One region of the Mesorhizobium sp. M8A.F.Ca.ET.165.01.1.1 genome, then DNA from elsewhere that is predicted to be linked to it. Evidence: riboswitches for the same ligand, from Rfam matches in the RefSeq annotation. Region 1 holds a riboswitch; the other holds the start of a gene.
What was found. Region 1 has a riboswitch for S-adenosylmethionine ahead of EN808_RS00315 (homoserine O-acetyltransferase). Riboswitches for the same ligand answer to the same signal wherever they lie in the genome.

Region 1 (7,126 bases):
CGTTCATCCTGGTGCTGTTCGCCATATACAGCGCCGGATGGTTCTATCTGGCCAACAGGGTCAGGTCGGAGGCCGACAAGGCGGTTGCCACGCTCAATAAGAGCGGCATCCAGGCTGGCTGCGCCAACCTCGAGGTCAGTGGCTATCCGCTGAGCTTTGCCGTCTCTTGCGACAATCTCGCCTACGAGGACGATGCCAAGAACATTGCCGCCTCGGCCGGCTCCTTCAATGCCACCGCCCAGATCGCCCAGCCCTTGTCGCCGGTTGCCAATCTGCGCGGTCCGCTCCGAACCTCCGTCCCGGGCATGATGCCGCTCTGGATCGACTGGGACAATCTGCAGGCCAACGTCAAACTGTGGTATCCGCTGCCGCGACGTATAGCGCTGCAGGCCGAGGGCCTGTCGGGCCAGACCGATCCGGCCGACGATACCGATCCAGTCGAGCTGTTCAGTGCCGGCAAGGCATCAGGCCAGTTGCAGCCGAATGGCGCGGATATCGACTATGTCGGCAGCTTTGGCGATCTTGAAATCGATCCCGACACGATCGGCGGGCGCGTGCTGCCGGCGCTCGATGCCAGCGGCGACGTGACACTGAAGAACGGCGTGGCGCTGGTCGGCACGCAGGTGAAAAGCCTGCGCGGCCAGAGGATCGAAATCCGTAATCTCGATCTGTCGTCGGGGACGGCGCGTGTCACCGTTTCCGGACCGCTGTCGGTCGATGCAGAAGGCCTGGTCGATGCCGATCTGATGATCAGGATCAAGGATCCGAAGGCCGTGGCATCTATCCTTGCCGGCGCCGTGCCCGAGCAGAAGAATGCGATCGAGCAAGGTTTTGGCGCCCTGGCTCTACTCGGCAGCGAGCCGTCGATGCCGCTGAAGGTGGTCAAGGGCAAGGCCTCGCTCGGCTTTATCCCGCTGGGCAAGATCAAGCCGGTGCAATAGCACCCATGGCAAGACCCGTGAGGCTCTTGAGTGTTGGAGCGCTGACGCTGGACACCATCCTGCGCGTCGAGTCGCTTCCGACGCATCAGGGAAAATTCATCGCCTCGGACGGCGTCCAGATCGCCTCGGGCATGGCCACGAGCGCGGCCTGCGCCGCACGTCGTCTCGGCGCCGAGATATCGCTATGGGCGAGTGCTGGCGACGATCCTGTCGGCGATCAGCTGATCGCTGGAATCGAGGCCGAGGGCGTCGATTGCAGCCATGTGCGCCGCGTCAGCGGCGCACGCTCGGCGCTGGCCTCGATCCTGGTCGATGCGCATGGCGAGCGTATCATCGTGCCGTTCTACGACACGCGTGCGCAGGCTGATCCCGAAGCCTTGCCGTTTCCCGACATCACGGCGTTCGATGCCGTGCTGGCCGACGTGCGCTGGCCGGGTGCAGCGGCACTTGCCCTGAACGCGGCGCGCGCCGCGGGCAGGCCGGCTATCCTCGATGCCGATACCGCGCCGCTGGCGGTGCTGGAGCAACTGTTGCCGCTGGCCTCGCACATCGTCGCCTCCGAACCGGCAGTGCGTATCATCTGCGGCCACGCGTTGGATCTGGAGACCGCTTGCGAGGATCTCGCCTCCAGCACCGACGCCTTCGTCGCGGTCACCGGCGGCGCGGCGGGTACCTGGTGGTTCGATCGAAGCGCCGGATCATCCCGCCATGTCGAGGCGCCGAGGATCAAGGCGGTCGACACGCTGGCCGCCGGCGATGTCTTTCATGGCGCCTTTGCCGTTGGGCTGGCGGAAGCCATGGCGATCGAGCACGCACTGCGCTTTGCGAGTGCCGCCGCCGCGCTCAAATGCCTGCGCTTCGGCGGCAGGCTGGGCGCGCCGGATCGGGCGGAAACGCTCGCCATGATGGCAGCGACCTGGCCTGAAACAGCTTAGCTCTTTGCCGGATGCTCGACCGCCTGGCGGCCAAAGTCCGGCGCGTCGATATCCTGGCCCGCCTCGATGATCGAGCGGCGCACGGCGCGGGTGCGGGTGAACAGGTCGAAGAGTTTGTCGCCATCGCCCCAGCGGATCGCGCGCTGCAGGAACGCCAGATCTTCCGAGAAGCGCGCCAGCATTTCCAGGATGGCATCCTTGTTGTGCAGGCACACGTCCCGCCACATGGTCGGATCGGAGGCGGCCAGACGCGTGAAATCGCGAAAGCCGGAGGCGGAATATTTGATCACTTCCGTCTTGGTCACCGATTCCAGGTCGTCGGCGGTGCCGACGATGTTGTAGGCGATGATGTGCGGCAGATGCGAGACGATGGCCAGCGTCATGTCGTGATGCTGCGGATCCATCGTGTCGATGTTGGCGCCGCAGCGGCGCCAGAATTCCGACAGCCGTTCCAGCGCCTCCGGATCGGTGCCCGGCACCGGCGTGAAGATGCACCAGCGATTGTCGAACAGGTCGGCAAATCCGGCATCCGGGCCGGATTTTTCGGTACCCGCCAGCGGATGGCCGGGAATGAAATGGACGCCCTCAGGCACATGCGGCTGCATCTGCGCGATGACTGAGGCCTTGGTTGAGCCGACATCGGTGAGGATCGCACCTTTTTTTAGCGCCGGCGCAATCTCCTGCGCCACCGCACCGGATGAGCCCACCGGCACCGAGACGATGACCAGATCGGCATCACGCACAGCTTCCCTGGAATCGGTGGTGTAGGAATCGCCTAGTCCCAGTTCCTCGGCTCGCTTGAGCGTTGCCACACTGCGCGTCGAGATCGCGACATGGCGAGCCAGGCCTTCGCGGCGAATGACGCGGGCCAGCGACGAGCCGATCAGGCCGATGCCGACCAGCGCGATTTTTTCGAACATCGGTGATGCCATGGTGTGTAACTTTTCAGGCGTTCTAGCTTTTCAGGAATGTCTTGAGCGCGGCGACAACGCCGCGATTGGCCTCTTCGGTACCGACGGTCATTCGCAGCGCGTTGGGAAAGCCGTAGCCTGAAACGCGCCGCAGAATATAGCCGCGCGCGCTCAGATAATCATCCGCCGCAGCCGCCGAATGCCTCTGGTCGTCGGGAAAATGAATGAGCAGGAAATTGCCGACGCTGGGCGTCACGCGCAGTCCGAGTCCAGTCATCTCCTCGCTCAGCCAGGCGAGCCAGGTCTCGTTATGCGCCACGCTGCGCTCGACATGGGCGCGGTCGCGGATCGCGGCGATGCCGGCCTCGATCGCGGTCGCATTGACGTTGAAGGGGCCGCGCACGCGGTTGATCGCATCGACAATGTGCATCGGACCATACATCCAGCCGATACGCGCTCCGCCGAGACCGATCTTGGAGAAGGTGCGGGTCATCACCACGTTCTCGGCGCTGCCGGCCAGCTCGATGCCGGCTTCGTAATCGTTGCGGCGGACATATTCGGCATAGGCCGCGTCCAGCACCAGCAGCACGTTTTTCGGCAGTCCGGCATGCAGGCGACGCACCTCCTGGAACGGCACATAGGTGCCGGTCGGATTGTTGGGATTGGCCAGGAACACGATTTTCGTGCGCGGCGTCACAGCCGCCAGCATCGCATCGATGTCGGCGCGCTCGTCGGTCTCCTTGACCACGACCGGGGTGGCGCCGGCCGACTGGATGTAGATCTTGTAGACCATGAAGGCGTGTTCGGTGAACATGGCCTCGTCGCCGGGCGCGAGATAGGTCTGTGCCAACAGGCCAAGGATCTCGTCGGAACCGTTGGAGCAGATGATGTTCTGCGCGTTGAGGCCATGCACCTCGGCGATCGCCTCGCGCAACCGCCTGGCGGTGCCGTCGGGATAGATGTCGAGTTTGCCGGCGACCTCACGCGCGGCCTCGATCGCCTTCGGCGACGGCCCAAGCGGGTTCTCGTTCGACGACAACTTGTAGACCTTGGCGACCCCGGCCGGCGCCGTGCTCTTGCCGGGCACATAGGCGTCTATGTCCATGATGCCCGCGCGGGGGGTTGGACGTGCCTGATCCGGTGTCTGGTTCATGTCTTGCAAAATCCGTCGAAAATGCCTCCATCCGGAAGCCGCTGCGGAAATACAAGCCATGGCCGGCAATGTCGAGAGGCGGCACTAGTGCCAGCCGCCGCCATTGACGGCGAGGCGGGCGGGTTCTAGAAGGGCGGTGACAGTTCCGTGGTGATTTGGCCGGTCGGCTTGCAGCCACGTTAAACAATTCGCTAAAGGGCCGTTTGCGTGACGTAACCGGCTTTGCGAAGGCAATGCCGGTTTTTTATTGTCCGCTACCGGCCCGGACGACCGCATCGGCGCCGCGAAAATCAGCGGAGATTTTCGCAAGAAACGATGCAGCAAGAGAGATTAGGAATGGCCGCTCTGCGCGCAGCAAGGACCAACAACGAGGTCGACAATCCGTCGAGCCTGGTGTTGCGTTTCGGACCCGACAAGCCGCTCAAGCTCGATGCCGGCACGGTGCTGTCGCCGTTCCAGATCGCCTATCAGACCTATGGCGTTCTGAACGATGCCCGTTCCAATGCCATCCTCGTCTGCCATGCACTGACCGGCGACCAGCATGTCGCCAACACCAATCCGGTGACCGGCAAGCCAGGCTGGTGGGAAGTGCTGATCGGCCCCGGCAAGATCATCGACACCAACCGTTTCTTCGTCATCTGTTCCAACGTCATCGGCGGCTGCCTTGGTTCCACCGGGCCGGCTTCGACCAACCCCGCCACGGGAAAGCCCTATGGGCTCGACCTTCCTGTCATCACCATCCGCGACATGGTGCGTGCGCAGCAGATGCTGGTCGACCATTTCGGCATCGAGAAGCTGTTCTGCGTGCTGGGCGGCTCGATGGGCGGCATGCAGGTGCTGCAATGGGCGTCGAGCTATCCCGAGCGGGTGTTCTCGGCACTGCCGATCGCCACCGGCGCGCGCCATTCGTCACAGAACATCGCCTTCCACGAGGTCGGGCGGCAGGCCGTGATGGCCGATCCGGACTGGCATGGCGGCAAATATTTCGAGCACGGCAAGCGCCCGGAAAAGGGGCTGGCGGTGGCGCGCATGGCCGCCCACATCACCTATCTGTCGGAAGCCGCCCTGCACCGCAAATTCGGCCGCAACCTGCAGGACCGCGAAGCGCTGACCTTCGGCTTCGATGCCGATTTCCAGATCGAGAGCTATCTGCGCCACCAGGGCATGACCTTCGTCGACCGCTTCGACGCCAACTCCTACCTCTACATGACACGGTCGATGGATTATTTCGACCTTGCCGCCGACCATGGCGGCCGGCTGGCGGACGCCTTTGCCGGCACCAAGACCCGCTTCTGCCTGGTGTCCTTCACGTCGGATTGGCTGTTCCCGACCGAAGAGAGCCGCTCGATCGTGCACGCGCTCAACGCCGCCGGTGCCTCGGTTTCCTTCGTCGAGATCGAGACCGACCGCGGCCACGACGCCTTCCTGCTCGACGAACCGGAACTGTTTGCCGCCATCAACGGCTTTATCGGTTCGGCCGCGCGCGCCAGGGGGCTCGGTGCATGACCCCGAAACGTTGCAGACTTTTCGGACCACGGTCATGCGTCAGACGGAAAGGCGAAGCCATGACCCAGAAAAATTGCGGACTTTTCGGACCATCGTCATGCGCCACTCAGGAGGCGAAGCCATGAGCGTCAATGGCAGCCAGCGTGTCGACCTTGAGGTCGTCGCCAACCTCATCCCGCCGCAATCGCGCGTGCTTGACGTAGGCTCCGGCGACGGCTCGCTGCTCGAATTGCTGCAGGAAACCAAGCAGGTCGACGGTCGCGGCCTTGAGCTTTCGCAGCGCGGCGTCAACGAATGCGTGGCGCGCGGCCTCTCGGTCATCCAGGGCGATGCCGACAAGGATCTCGAATTCTATCCCGACAAGGGTTTTGACTTCGTCGTCCTGTCGCAGACCCTGCAGGCCACCCGCAACCCGAAGCTGGTGCTCGACGAACTGCTCCGGATCGGCAATCGGGCGATCGTGTCCTTCCCCAATTTCGGCCATTGGCGGGTGCGCCTGTCGCTGTTCGTCAAGGGCCGCATGCCGGTGACCAAGGATCTGCCCTACTCCTGGTACGACACGCCCAACATCCACTTCTGCACCATCCGCGACTTCGTCAATCTGTGCGAGGAGCTTGGCGCGACGGTGGAAAAGGCGACCGCGCTCGACGCCAACGGCCAGAAGATCGGCCTGTCGATGCCCTGGTGGTTCTGGAATTTCTTTGGCCAGCAGGCGGTGTTTTTGTTGAAGCGATAAGGCTGCCGTCGGCCTCCTATGCGAGGACATCCGTGGGCTTGTGCGGATGTTCCACGCCGTCGGCCAACACCACATGGACGCAACCGCGAAGAGCTTCCGCCAATTTCAGCGGTGGCAAAAGTGTTGCGGTTGAAGCGCTAGGCGCCGGAATTCACCATTCCCTTGTCGTCAGAACGACGGCACAATGGGTGACATAACAGGTTGTTTTTTGTAGCGTCGCACTTAATCCCGATGAGGGCCAGCCAGGGGGAAGTCCGATCCATTCAACCATCCTGAAGAGCTATCGGAAAGTGCATTTTCGCGCTGGAAACAGCTGACGTGGAGCATTTGCCCCTCATCACGGTCATCACCCCGACTCACAACCGGCGCCAAACGGTGCTCCGCGCGGTGGAAAGCGTGCTTTCTCAGAGCATGGCGCGGTTTGAGCATATCGTCGTCGACGATGGCTCGACCGACGGGACGGAAGCGGCGCTTGCGCGCATTCGCGACCCTCGGCTGATCTATGTCGGCGCGAAATGGCGCGGCGCCAATGCCGCCAGGAATGCCGGCATCGAGCTGGCGAGGGCGCCCGTGGTGACTTTTCTTGATTCGGACGATCTCTTCCTGCCACACCGGCTCGAACGGACGCTGGCATGGTTCGACGACAATCCGGCGCTCGAAGTCCTGCTCTCCTCATATGTCTCGGTGAAGGCTGGCCGTGGCACCGCCTGCGTCAACCGCCGTGCTTTCCTCAATCCGGCGATGCTGGAGCGGGCGGTGGTTGCGCAGACGGCCTTCATCGCCGGGTCGGCGATAACGGCGAGGCGGGAAGCCTTGCTGGCCATCGGCGGCTATGACAGCGACATTCCCCGGATGCAGGACCGGGAGCTTCTGCTGCGCTTCGCACAGCGCTTCGGCGCGCAATTATCGGAAGATATCGACTGGACGAAGCACAATTCGCAGAA
Region 2 (7,126 bases), on a different contig from region 1:
ATCCGCGAGCTCGCCGTTGCCAACGACTATCGAAAGAAAACCAACATCCGTGCATCGAGCGTCTATCAGATGACCGGCAATCTTTCGGGCGGCAACCAGCAGAAGGTGGTGTTGTCGAAATGGCTGTTCGCCGACCCGGAAGTTCTGATCCTCGACGAGCCGACGCGCGGCATCGATGTCGGCGCCAAGTACGAAATCTACACGATCATTGCGCGCCTCGCCGCTGAAGGTAAGGCGATCCTGGTCATCTCGTCGGAAATGCCGGAATTGCTCGGCATCACCGACCGAATCTATGTCATGAACGAAGGGCGCATCGTGGGCGAAATGCCCGCGGCGGACGCGAGCCAGGAAAAAATAATGCGGGCCATCGTTCGTGGAGAAGGAAAAGCAGCATGAGCACCGACAGCGCCCCCGCCCCGCAAGGCAACATCGCCGAAGAACAACGTCCACGCATCGCCGTCTCGGCGCTGACGACGAACCTGCGCGAATATGGTCTGATTATCGCGCTGATCGTCATCATGCTGTTCTTCCAGTTCACCACGTCGGGAACGCTGTTCAAGCCAGTCAACCTCAGCAACCTGGTGCAGCAGAACTCGTTCATCATCGTGATGGCGCTGGGCATGCTACTGGTCATCGTTTCCGGCTATATCGACCTCAGCGTCGGATCGGTCGCCGGTTTCATCGGCGCGCTGGCGGCGAACATGATGGTCATCTGGCAGCTCGGACCGCTCAGCAATCCGCTGGTGGTCTCGATCGTCTGCCTGATCGTGGGCGGCCTGATCGGCGCGGCGCAAGGCTATTGGATCGCCTATCACCGGATACCGAGCTTCATCGTGACGCTGGCGGGCATGCTGATCTTCCGCGGCATCTGCCAGGCGTTGCTGGGCGGCGGCTCCTCGGTGGGTCCGCTTCCGGACGGCTTCAAGGCACTCAGCTCCGGCTTCATCCCTGATGTGATCGGCCCGCTGACGCTGGTTGCGCCGACGGTGAACGCGGCCGGCAAGACCATTTTGGGCAGCGGCCTGACGCTGCACATGACGACGGTCGTGCTGGGGCTGATCGCCGTGCTGGCCTATGCCTATTTCGGGGTGAGGACACGGCGCAAGCGCGAGCGCCACGGCTATGAGGCCGAGCCCTTCCCCCTGTTCGTCATCAAGACGCTGGTTGCCAGCGCGCTGGCGCTGTTCCTGGTCTATGAATTCGCCAGCTACAGGGGCCTGCCGGTGGTGCTGCTCGTCATGGGCGTGCTGATCTCGCTGTTCGTCTTCGTTACCAAGCGCATGACCATCGGCCGCCGCATCTACGCGATGGGCGGCAACCCCAAGGCAGCGCAATTGTCGGGCATCAACACCGAGCGGCTGACGCTTCTGGTGTTCATCAATATGGGCGTGCTGTCGGCGCTCGGCGGCCTGATCATCGCCGCGCGTCTCGGCCAGGCCGTGCCGGCCGCGGGCCTCGGCAGCGAGCTCGACGTGATCGCGGCCGTCTTCATCGGCGGCGCCTCGGCGATGGGCGGCGTCGGCCAGGTGATCGGCGCGGTGGTCGGCGGCTTCATCATGGGCGTGATGAACAACGGCATGTCGATCATGGGCGTCAACGTCGACTGGCAGCAGGTAGTCAAGGGACTGGTGTTGCTCGGAGCCGTCATCTTCGACGTCTACAACAAGAACAAGGCTTAAGGGCTGGAGGCGAGGACTAGGAGGCATACGGGTTCTAGATCGCGAAGCTGCCGGCAGCCCGTCGGCACCAAGAAGTCCGGGGAAGGACCAGGCTCGCGAACGCAATCCGGACGAAGCGTTTCAACCGTGGCGCGTTTCCGCGCCGCGCCGGTCAGGATTTTGCCGATGGCAGCCGGACACGGAAAAATGAGAGAGGACTGATCATGCTGATCTCGCAGATTCTCGACGACGCCGAGACGATCCGTGTCGTTGCCCGCAGCGGCGGGAAGACCCGGATCATCAACGGCGCGCGCAGCGTCTATTCGCTGGCGATGGAGGCCGCCCGCACCGGTGTCGGCCTGGCCGCTCTGATCGAACGCAAGGGACTTGGCGAGACGGTCGATCTCGACGCCGCCTACAAGAGAGGACGGCTCCTGTCGCCGATCAATCACCCCGACCCGGCGCATCTGCACCTGACCGGCACGGGACTGACGCATCTCGGGTCGGCCGCGACGCGCGATTCCATGCACAAGAAGCTCAGCACCGACGGCGAGGAGCAGCTCACCGATTCGATGAAGATGTTCCGCATGGGGCTGGAAGGCGGCAAACCCGCCAAAGGCCAGGTCGGCGTACAGCCGGAATGGTTCTACAAGGGCAACGGCACCATGGCGGTCGCGCCTGGCGCGGCGCTGATGTCGCCGGCCTTTGCCAAGGATGCCGGCGAAGAACCCGAGGTCGCCGGGATCTATGTCATCGGCGACGATGGCGCGCCGTTCCGCGTCGGCTTCACGCTGTCGAACGAATTCTCGGACCATGTGACCGAGCGCGTGAACTATCTCTTCCTCGCCCACTCCAAGCTGCGCAATGCCTCGTTCGGGCCGGAAATCCTGATCGGAGACCTGCCTTCGGACATCCGCGGCACGTCGCGCATCCTGCGAGACGGCAAGACATTGTGGGAGAAGCCGTTCCTGTCGGGCGAAACGAACATGTCGCACACCATCGCCAATCTCGAACACCACCACTTCAAATATTCGGCCTTCCGCCAGCCGGGCGACGTGCATGTGCATATGTTCGGCACCGCGACGCTATCCTTCGCCGACGGCATCAACACGGAAGCAGGCGACGTGTTCGAGATCGAGGCAGGGGATTTCGGCCTGCCGCTGCGCAACCCGCTGGAAATCGAAAAGCCGGTGAAGGTGGCGGTGAAGGCGCTGTAAAAGCCACGGGGGCGTCATCCCCCTCTCGTGGGGAGATCGGCAGCTTCGACCTTAGCGCACCGCGCGGAAATGCTTTGAGAGCTTGAGGCCTTGCGCCTGGTAGTTCGAGCCCAGTTCGGTGCCGTAAAGCGCCCGCGGCCGCTTCAGCATGTGCTCGTAGACCAGCCGGCCGACGATCTGGCCATGGTCGAGGATGAACGGGACTTCGTGGCTGCGCACTTCGAGCACCGCCCGGCTGCCGGTGCCGCCGGACGCCGAATGGCCGAACCCCGGATCGAAAAAGCCGGCATAGTGGACACGGAACTCGCCGACCAGCGGATCGAAGGGTGTCATCTCGGCGGCGTAGAGCGGCGGCACATGCACCGCCTCCTGGCTGACGAGGATGTAGAACTCGTCGGGATCGAGCACCAGTTCGCCGGCGCCGCTCTTGTGGATCGGCTCCCAGAAATCGACGACGTCCTGTGCGGCACGCTTGTCGACATCGACGAGGCCGGTGTGGTGCTTGCCGCGATAGCCGACCAGCCCATCCTTGTCGCCATTGAGATCGATCGACAGCGCGATGCCGCCGCCGGAAATGTTCGGCGGATCGGTGGCGACCAGCATTTCGGCGTTGTGCAATTCATGCAGTTCGGCTTCCGATAGCAGTGCGTTGCCTGTACGGAAGCGGATCTGCGACAGGCGCGAACCGGTGCGCACGACGACCGGAAAAGTGCGCGGACTGACCTCGAGATAGAGCGGGCCGTGATAGCCGGCGGCGATCTTGTCGAACTCGTGGCCGCGATCGGTCATGACGCGGGTGAAGATGTCGAGCCGCCCGGTCGAGCTCTTCGGATTGGCCGAAGCCGAAATGCCAGCCGGCAGGGCCAGACTTTCGAGCAGCGGCACGATATAGACGCAGCCGGTTTCGAGAACCGCGCCTTCGGTCAGATTAATCTCGTGGAGTTGCAGCCGGTCGAGCTTTTCCGAGACCTTGTGATTGGGACCGGGCAGGAACGAGGCGCGCACCCGCCAGGCCCTTTCGCCCAATCTGAGATCAAGGCTCGCCGGCTGGATCTGGTCGGCATCGAGCGCGCGCGGCGACTTCAGCGCCCCGGACTGGAACAGCGCCGAAATGTCCTGATCAGGAAGAATGCCTGTCTGCCGCAAAGTCTGGCTCCGCCCAAGACTGGTCTCTTTTGGTGCAGGTTCTTGCCGCAAAACCACTGGGCACTTTTGCGGAACCTGCCTTGGTACAAACCTCTTAATGAAGCCGGCAATTGACGCAAGCGTGGCGCGGGTCTAAAGGGTCGTTATCCCGTGGTGATTTGGCCGGTCGGCTTGCAGCCACGTTAAACAAGTCGCTAAAGGACCGTCGGGCCGCAAGGCCGTATGGACCGGTTGCGACTTTCGCGGCCGGTTTTTTTGTGTCTGGAACAAAGCGATGAGCACCAAGAAGCGCAACTGGAAACCTCAGACGGCACTCGTGCATGGCGGCACCCTGCGTTCCCAATTCGGCGAAACCGCCGAGGCGATGTACCTGACCCAGGGCTATGTCTATAAAACCGCCCAGGCGGCGGAAGCCCGCTTCAAGGGCGAAGAGCCTGGCTTCATCTATTCGCGTTACGCCAACCCGACCGTCGACATGTTCGAAAAGCGCATGTGCGCTCTCGAAGGCGCCGAGGACGCGCGCGCCACGGCGTCGGGCATGGCGGCGGTGACCGCGGCCCTTCTGTGCAGCGTCAAGGCCGGCGATCATATCATTGCGGCGCGCGCGCTGTTCGGCTCCTGTCGCTGGGTGGTCGAGACGCTGGCGCCGCGCTATGGCATCGAGGCGACCTTGGTCGACGGCACCGATATCGCCAATTGGGAAAAGGCGGTCAGGCCGAACACCAAGCTGTTCTTCCTGGAAAGCCCGACCAATCCGACGCTGGAAGTCGTCGACATATCAGCCGTCGCCTCGCTTGCCAATTCGATCGGCGCGCGGCTTGTCGTCGACAATGTCTTCGCCACGCCGCTGCAGCAGAAGCCGTTGCAGCTTGGTGCGCACATCGTCGTCTACTCGGCCACCAAGCATATTGACGGCCAGGGCCGTTGCCTCGGCGGCGTCATCCTGTCGGACAAGAAGTGGATCGACGAAAACCTGCACGACTATTTCCGCCACACCGGCCCCAGCCTGTCGCCGTTCAATGCCTGGACCTTGCTGAAGGGGCTCGAGACGCTGCCGCTGCGCGTGCGCCAGCAGACGGAAAGCGCCGGCAGGATCGCCGACTTCCTGGCCGAGCAGCCGCAGATCGCCCGCGTCATCTATCCCGGCCGCGCCGACCATCCGCAGGCCGCCATCGTCAAGAAGCAGATGTCGGGCGGCTCGACGCTGATCTGCCTCGACGTCAAGGGCGGCAAGCCGGCGGCCTTCGCGCTGCAGAACGCCCTCGACATCGTGCTGATCTCGAACAATCTCGGCGATGCCAAGAGCCTGATCACCCATCCGGCGACGACGACGCACAAGAACCTGAGCGACGAGGCCCGCGCCGAACTCGGCATCGGGCCAGGGACGCTCAGGCTGTCGGTCGGCCTGGAGGACGCCGACGACCTGCTGGAAGACATCGCGCAGGCGCTGAAGGCCGCCAAATAGGCTGTTTGGGAGCGTCGGTCGCGGCGATCAGGCGCGCGACGGCGTCTCCTCCAGTTCGGCCGCCTTGGTGCGGATGGTCATTGCGTTGCCGCGCCAGTCGACGGCGCCGCCGAGCCAGCCGCGCGCCCAGAGGGTTGGGAGCATCACGTCCCGCGCAATCATGGCCGCGACCATGCGCGGCGACAGGTACCAGCCCTTGGACAAGGCCAGTGCGCACTCCGGAAGGTAGAAGGCCGCCAACACGGCAATCGCGGTTGCCCAAAGGCTGACGCCGGCGCTCGCCGCAGCAACCAGGGCAAGCGCGAGAGGCACCGCCGCGCCGGTCAGGATTTCGGGCGCGAAGAACAGCGGGAAGGTGACGCGGCGCAGGCGCGCCCAGCGGGCCTGGCGCGACCAGATCTCGCCAAGCGTGCGCTGGCCGAGCGGCTGCTCGAAGGGCGCGGCAACGAGATTGACGCACAAGCCGAGGCCGTTCACCAGCTTGGTGGCGGCAGCGTCCTCGGCGATCTCGGCGGCCAGCGCCCGAATGCCGCCATTGGCATCCAGCATCGGCTTGTTCCACAGCATGCTCTTGCCCTGGGCAAAGCCGAGGCCGAGCGCCTCGCCGGCATACTGCCAGCGGGCCTGCAATGTGTTGAGGAAGGCGCATTCGACATCGGCCCAGAAACCCTCGGGCCGCGAGCCGATCGGCGTCGAGCAGACAAGGCCGGTGTCGGGCCGCCATGCCGCCATCATGTGCTCGACATAGTCCCTCGGCATCAAGACGTTGGAATCGGCAAGGATGACCCAGTTGTGGCGTGCCGCTTCCCAACCCTTGACGCAATTGTTGAGCTTTGGATTGGCGCTGACGCGGTCGTCACCGATCAGCAGCCGGGCCGGTACCTTGGGAAACCGGGCAATCGCCCTGTTTATCAGTTTGACCACCGGATCGTCGGTATGGGCGACGCAGAAGATCAGTTCGTAGCGTGGCCAGTCGAGGGCGAAGGCGCGTTCCAGCGTCTCATGCGTGAACGGCTCGACGCCCCGCGACGGGACGACGATCGAGACCGGTTGCGGCTTGCCGGCTGGCGGGGCGATCGTGTTGCGCCGTTTCAGCTGTGAAGCGGCGAGCGAAATGCTGGCGGCGTTTGAAAGGATGAGTGCGGTCGAAAGCGAGGCGGCTATGAAGGTGAGTTCCATCGAGATCTGGTCACTCCGGAAAGGCGGCCGGCATCGTGGCCGTTTTCAACAGTTCGACAGAGCGCCGAGTCGCCCGGTTCGTGCACACCACCATTGTCGTGTGTCACTTAAATGACATTCTTTGCCGGCACCTGCGGTTCAAGGTCAGCCGCGACAAGACGCGCACGTTGACCTGCTCACCGGGAGCGCTGAAAGTCATCGGGTTGTTTTGGAGCCGCTCATGTACCGCGCCGTGACGCGCAACATCGAAGTGCAGGTCAGGCCGTTCTATCTCGAGGACCGTTCGGATCCCTCGGAGAACCGCTATGTCTGGGGCTATCAGATAACGATCGACAACCAGTCGGACGAGTTCGTGCAGTTGTTGTCGCGCTATTGGCACATCACCGATGGCGCCGGCCGGGTCGAGGAAGTGCGCGGGCCGGGCGTTGTCGGCGACCAGCCGGAACTCAATCCCGGCGACA

Region 2: linked by a shared signal. The riboswitch ahead of EN808_RS22030 (O-succinylhomoserine sulfhydrylase) and the one ahead of EN808_RS00315 (homoserine O-acetyltransferase) in region 1 are both predicted to bind S-adenosylmethionine.

What each region holds. Positions count from the first base shown of each region.
Region 1 is NZ_SRTH01000001.1:60,541-67,666, reverse strand. It holds gene EN808_RS00335 (DUF2125 domain-containing protein) at 1-941, shown strand, start outside; gene EN808_RS00330 (sugar kinase) at 947-1,876, shown strand; gene EN808_RS00325 (prephenate/arogenate dehydrogenase family protein) at 1,873-2,808, opposite strand; gene hisC (histidinol-phosphate transaminase) at 2,831-3,940, opposite strand; SAM riboswitch at 4,078-4,155, shown strand; gene EN808_RS00315 (homoserine O-acetyltransferase) at 4,277-5,446, shown strand; gene metW (methionine biosynthesis protein MetW) at 5,568-6,182, shown strand; gene EN808_RS00305 (glycosyltransferase family A protein) at 6,501-7,126, shown strand, end outside.
Region 2 is NZ_SRTH01000008.1:217,368-224,493, reverse strand. It holds gene mmsA (multiple monosaccharide ABC transporter ATP-binding protein) at 1-396, shown strand, start outside; gene mmsB (multiple monosaccharide ABC transporter permease) at 393-1,679, shown strand; gene araD1 (AraD1 family protein) at 1,883-2,875, shown strand; gene EN808_RS22035 (2'-deoxycytidine 5'-triphosphate deaminase) at 2,927-4,021, opposite strand; SAM riboswitch at 4,162-4,239, shown strand; gene EN808_RS22030 (O-succinylhomoserine sulfhydrylase) at 4,296-5,486, shown strand; gene EN808_RS22025 (ceramide glucosyltransferase) at 5,514-6,665, opposite strand; gene apaG (Co2+/Mg2+ efflux protein ApaG) at 6,886-7,126, shown strand, end outside.